One region of the Neobacillus sp. FW104-15D2 genome, then DNA from elsewhere that is predicted to be linked to it. Evidence: riboswitches for the same ligand, from Rfam matches in the RefSeq annotation. Region 1 holds a riboswitch; the other holds the start of a gene.
What was found. A riboswitch is a leader RNA that binds a small molecule or an ion and turns the genes downstream of it on or off. The one in region 1 is predicted to bind cyclic di-GMP.
Positions count from the first base shown of each region.

Region 2: it holds a riboswitch for cyclic di-GMP, as region 1 does, so the genes downstream of both, AC3WR0_RS09305 (DUF4084 domain-containing protein) here and AC3WR0_RS10030 (response regulator) in region 1, are expected to answer to the same signal.

Region 1 covers NZ_JBYTCJ010000010.1:65,084-68,218, reverse strand. The annotation lists gene AC3WR0_RS10040 (GNAT family N-acetyltransferase) at 1-188, shown strand, start outside; gene AC3WR0_RS10035 (LysE/ArgO family amino acid transporter) at 204-812, shown strand; gene AC3WR0_RS10030 (response regulator) at 809-1,174, opposite strand; cyclic di-GMP riboswitch class I at 1,222-1,312, opposite strand; gene AC3WR0_RS10025 (YnfA family protein) at 1,464-1,784, shown strand; gene AC3WR0_RS10020 (glycoside hydrolase family 3 protein) at 2,125-3,135, shown strand, end outside.
Region 2 covers NZ_JBYTCJ010000009.1:70,483-73,617, forward strand. The annotation lists gene AC3WR0_RS09305 (DUF4084 domain-containing protein) at 1-1,683, opposite strand, end outside; cyclic di-GMP riboswitch class I at 1,784-1,868, opposite strand; gene AC3WR0_RS09310 (hypothetical protein) at 2,032-2,283, opposite strand; gene AC3WR0_RS09315 (hypothetical protein) at 2,534-3,135, opposite strand, start outside.

The DNA of each region.
Region 1 (3,135 bases):
ATCGGGGCAGAGGCTTGTCCAAATGGCTGATGGAGGTCATAACGGAGCAGTCAGAATTAAAGGAAGTAAGAAAATTGATGCTCAGCACGGCCGATGCACACGGTTTATATAATCAGTTTGGCTTTATGGAGATTGATAAGCCTGATTTGTATATGCTTAGAAGAAAAAAAGAAAATGTTAATGTTTAAAAGGAGAGACTGACTTTGTTTACTGCAGCAATACATGGATTTACCCTTGCCCTGGGGCTTATTCTCCCCTTAGGCGTGCAGAACATTTTTATTTTTAACCAGGGAGCTGTCCAGCCACGATTTTCCAAAGCAATACCTGCCATTTTGACAGCAGCTCTCTGCGATACATTGCTGATTGTCCTGGCAGTTGTGGGAATATCAGTAATAGTACTTAGCAGCACATGGATAAGTTCAGTACTGCTGTTACTGGGAATTGTATTTTTAATTTACATGGGGATAGCGACGTGGAAAAGCAATCCTTCCGATGGAAGTGATAATAACGTAACTATTTCATGGAAAAAACAAATTACGTTTGCAGCTTCAGTTTCGCTTCTGAATCCTCATGCGATCATGGATACGATTGGGGTCATAGGAACAAGTTCACTTACATATAGCGGTACAAATAAAATAGCTTTTACAATTTCCTGCATTGCTGTATCATGGCTGTGGTTTGCAGGTCTGGCTGTAGCAGGAAGATTTACAGGTCTGCTTGATCGGGGTGGAAGAGTGCTTGTGGTATTAAACAAGCTATCTGCAGTGATTATGTTTGCTACAGCTGTCTATCTTACTCTAAGATTGTTTTAAGAAGCAGATACCTCAATCCGATCAAGCGCAGGAATTAACCCTTGAAAAGAGGGTTTAACAAGAAAATTCTTGGCACCAAAATCCAGGGATTCATCGATAAAGACTCTTGACTCTAATGAAGAAAACATAATGACATTTGCGCGGGGGTTAATTCTCATAATCTCTTTCAGAGCATCAATACCGTTCATTTTTGGCATGGCATAATCCATTAGCACAAAGTCTGGATGAAGATGAAAAAACTTTCGAACAGCCTCTTTTCCGTCATCTGCTTCGGAAATAACACGATAATCACTCTTCGCCAGCAATTTTTTAAGGATGCTTCTTGAAAACAGGGAATGATCCGCGATTAGAATTGTTTTCATTGTTAAAAAACACCTTCCACTATTTGTTTAAAGGCATTATAAGCATCTATTGCAGCCCGGCTGCCATGTCAGTATATTATCTGCTTTAGGCCCGTGGCTTTGCGTCTTTTACTTTCGTAAAATTTGCCCTTAAGGTAATCCTAACAGAAGGAAGAATGGCGAATCATGGGGAAAATGGTCCATTTTTTCCAACAATTCTGTTAAGTTAATGTAAACATAATGTTAATATAAGGTTAATTAGCGTATTATAAAAATTTTTTATTTGTTATGAAAGAAAGTTGAGGTTAATTTGAAAGCTATCATAATGTTTCTTCTTGCAGGTCTTGCTGAAATAGGTGGGGGTTATCTGGTCTGGCTCTGGCTGAGGGAAGGCCGTCCATTCTGGTATGGTGCTGCAGGGGCTGCCATACTGATTGTATATGGGATTATTCCAACCTTTCAGAGCTTTCCGTCGTTTGGAAGGGTTTATGCAGCCTATGGAGGCGTCTTTATCATTTTGGCCATTTTGTGGGGCTGGGGAATAGATGGGAAAATTCCGGATTTATATGACTGGATTGGTGGATTCATTTGTTTAGCTGGAGTAGCAGTTATTTTATGGGCACCAAGATAAGTTAAGTTCGTGAACAGCCTCAAAAAGAGGCTGTTTTTTTGATACCAGAATATTATTTGGAAAATATATTTTGCAAAGAAATAACTATCTAGGAACATGGATTCATCTAGTAATTCATTCTTCCTAATAAATGGTTTTTGTTAGATTAATACCCTGAGAGTATAGTCCTGTATATGGAAATTGAGGCAAAATAGTCCAGAAATACGCAAAATAATCCAGAAATTATTTCGCTTTTCTAAAAATTTTGTAATGTATAGTGAAATTGTAAGCGCGTTCAATAAAAGAGAGGAGGCATATCTTTTAATTTATTTTCCATAAAATATATTGGAGGTAATGAAAGTTGTCCAAACGTAAACTTCGAAATTCTATTTTTACTGGTATTACACTACTAGCTTTAACAGTAGGATCCTCAGTAGGGACAATGTCTAAAAATGTAAAAGCACAAGAGACCATTGCTCCGTACAAAAATTCTAAGCTTCCGGTTGAACAAAGAGTAGAAGATTTGCTTTCTAGAATGACAATGGATGAAAAAATTGGACAGATGGTTCAGCCTGAACGAACTTCTGTCACGGCAGAAGATATTAAAAATTATGGTATTGGCTCTGTTTTAAGCGGAGGGGGGTCATTGCCGACAACCGGAAATACCCCAACAGATTGGGCGGATATGGTGGATAACTTCCAAAGCGGCGCCTTGGCTTCAAGATTAGGAATTCCAATTATTTATGGGATTGACGCCGTGCACGGTCATAATAATGTTTATGGGGCGACTATTTTTCCACATAACATTGGACTTGGAGCTGCAGATGACTTGGATTTGATGAAACGTATAGGCAGCGCCACTGCAGAGGAAGTTCGAGCAACAGGGATTTCTTATACATTTGCTCCAGTCCTTGCTGCACCGCAAAATATTCGCTGGGGCAGAACGTACGAAGGCTATAGCGAAGATCCACAGGATACTGGAAAACTTGGCTCCGCTCTTGTAGAAGGATTGCAAGGAAGCCCTAAGGACAGTGATTTCTTAAAGGGTGCTCATGTAGTATCTTCTATTAAGCACTTCGTTGGCGATGGTTTAACCGAAGGCGGCGATGACCAGGGAAACGTAACAGAATATACCGACGAGCAAATCAAAAAGTTTATCAAGCCATATAAAGAAGCCATTAAAGCTGGAGCAAGAACCGTGATGGTTACCTACTCAAGTATTAACGGCTTAAAAACTCATGGTGACTATCACCTCATAACTGAAGTACTGAAGGGAGAGCTAGGCTTCTCTGGATTTGTTATCTCTGATTATAATGGTCCGCAGCAGATTGTGCCCAATGACTTTAGAGAATCAGTTAAACGGAGTGTCAAT
Region 2 (3,135 bases), on a different contig from region 1:
CACTTTTTCAGCCCTCATTAAGGCATCTTCTTCAGATTTAATCCCTTTCGAGAATAGGACGAATTCCGCTCCGCCCTGCCTTCCAACCACTTCATTTGTAGCAATAAGCCCTTTTAGCCTACCACCGACTAAATGAAGCAGCTGATCTCCCAGAGTATGTCCAAGAGTGTCATTAATAATATTAAAACGATCTAAATCGATAAACATAATTCCATGCATATCATTTTTATTAATGTTGACAGCTTCATTCAAAACCTTCTCAATCATTCTTCTGTTTGGAAGGCCTGTAAGCAGGTCATTGTAAGCCATATTTCTGATTTTCTCTTCATTTCTTTTATTATCCGTAATATCTTTTGCTATCCCAAATACTCCCGTAACTTGGTTTTCAATTATAATTGGAACTATTGTAAATGAAGCAATCGTTTCAGTAACAAACAGTTGAATTTCAAAGCCCTTTGAATAACCCTTTATAGCCTCTGAAAAGATTTCGGTTACCACTTCCCTATTTTGCTCACTTACAATCTGTAAAAAATGCCGTCCGGCCAATTCATAACTTTGTAGTCCCAAAAGTTTTTGGCAAGCCTCATTGGAAGATGTAAATATCCCTTCAAGGTTCACAGAAAAAACGGCATCCGGATGATTATGAAAAAGAGAGCTGTAACGTTGTTCGCTATAGGTTAGTTCTCTGGTCCTTTCTCCATATTGCTTAAGCAGCTTATGGTTATCAATAAGAATAGCAACCTGACGAAGAATAATTAAAACGATAGTCGCTTCGGATCCAACCACCAGAGTTTTGTCCCCAGCCCCTTTTTCGGCAATAAACAGAAAAAGAAGGGCAACGGCCATATACGGTAAAAGAAAGCGAACAAAAAAAGATGTTTTTTGAAACAAACCGGTTTGTTTTAACCCTTTATGCTTTACTTTATCTCCGCCTCTTAGACCGGCAAGTCCAACTAGCAAAACAGAAAGGGGATATAAAGGATCTATAAAACTCCCTGAAATGTAAGTGTCAGTAGTCCGCATATACAGATAAAAGGTATCAGCGAAAACCTGAATTAGAAGTCCCCACATAATAAACTTCATGCTTTTCTTTTGAAAGATGTTATTTGAAAAAACATAAATATTTAAAATGCCCAGAAACAGCGCCAAATCGCCAACCGGCGTTCCTAAGGAGACAAGCATAAATAACGGAGAAACCTCTGAAACTTCGAGAATAGGCTTTATAAAAAAGCTCCAGCTAAAAGTTGCAGCAACCGTCATGGTAATAGCCATACTCAAAAGAGTTTTAATTGCTTTGTACTGTTCTCTTGCTTTAACAAGCTGATATGTTAAAGCCGAAAAGTAAAAGAATATTTGAAGCATATAAAAAATATCGGCATAACCAGGATAAGGCACATTAATTTTTAAATGGTTTTCATAATAATCCCCGATTACTTCTGCTGTAAAAAAGCTTAACGCCCCAAGGAAAAGGAGGAACCAAAACGGCCTGCCTACCACTTTTTCCTTTTTCCAAGCAAGGAATAGCCAAATCGATGAAAGCAGTGGAGCAAAAGTTGAAAAAGCATTTCCTCCAGGAATCAGCATTCTATCATTCATTTTCCAGTAAAGAATCCATCCATAATAACTAAATAAATAGAGAACAATAAAAAGAAAGAGAACCCATTTTCTGCGGCTATTTTCCATTTTTCCACTCCTGCTGTATGTCAGAGATGATGTAATAAAAAAACTGCCTTTTTTTGCGAAAAGGCAGTACCAATCTGAAAAAATTTTTTTTGCTCAGATAACCGGCAACCCGGCTGCCATAGTGAAAACACCTTAGGCCCGTAGCTTTGCGTCCTCACCTTTCAATGAGTTTGCCTTTTCAGTAGATTCAGTTTTTATGATATGAGCCTTATTTTACCACACATAATAATCAAATGGACTCATTTTTTTCCACATATAGCATAAAAAATAGTTATTCCAAGGTCTATAAGCCTGTATTTTTGACATAATTAAGCAAAAATAAATTTAATCAAACGTTTGATTAAATTTCTATAAGGCCTTATTTAAAAAGGACTTTTCCACAGCCTTATCCAATTCAGGGCTTAATTTGCTTCTTGTTGGAAATGCCATCCTGTAAAACTCAATGGAAAGGTTTTTGCTGTCTTCAATTACCTTCAGCTTTTTCTCGGGTTCATTTTTAGCATAAACTTCTACAACAGCATCAGTCCCTCCACTATTTAATTCCAATAGCCAAATTGTTATTTTCGAGTTTTTTAAGATTTTTATTGTCTTTTCAAACATCTTTTCTACTGCTTCCTGCCCTATTGTTCGTGCTGGACTGCAGCTGCTTTCTTTTTCAGGTCTTCCGCACTAGCTTCGGCACTAAGATCTTATTAATAGAAAGGAAATACGGAAGAGAAAAATCATAAGTCTGCTTCCGCTCATCATTAAAACGTTTTCATATACCAAATAATAATGAAACACGATAGAAAAAAGAGCCTAATAGGAGATGGTGACTTTCCCCCTTAGGCTCTTTTGCTATAATCATAATTTAATTTTTTCCAGCTTTATTATTTGAACTTCCTTTTCCCGGATTGGATGGGTCTTCCCCTTTTATATCTGTGCTAGTATTATCCGCAGGCTCTGAACCATTTCCCAGACCATTATTATTTTTAACCTTTTCTTTTTTATATTTTTCAGTATGTGAAGCCTTTGTACTCTTAGTAACAGTGTTTGTTTTCTTAGTCTGCTGCTTTCCTTTGCCAGGATTAGAAGGGTCAACTCCTTTGACGTCTGATGCAGTTCCATCCCCTGGCTCTGAGCCATTACCTAATCCATTATTATTTTTAACTTTTTTCTTCCTTTCAACAGGCTGACTGGTTGTGGATGATGTTCTTGGTTTTACTGCTGTATTTGTTGTCTCTGTTGTGCCCGGTGGTTGTACTGGGATAACTTTTGAAGTTATAGACTTAGAGGTGATTTCACTTGTATTTGAAGTATTATCTTTCGCTTGTGGTGTACCAGTGCTGTTTTGAATATAACGATTTAGGTATTCATAATAATTGCTTGTAAATGTACTTTGCTTCGTACCTGTAACCTTTTCCGTTCCTGGAGGGATGGCTGCTGCGGCTAAAACAGCTGCATATCGGGATT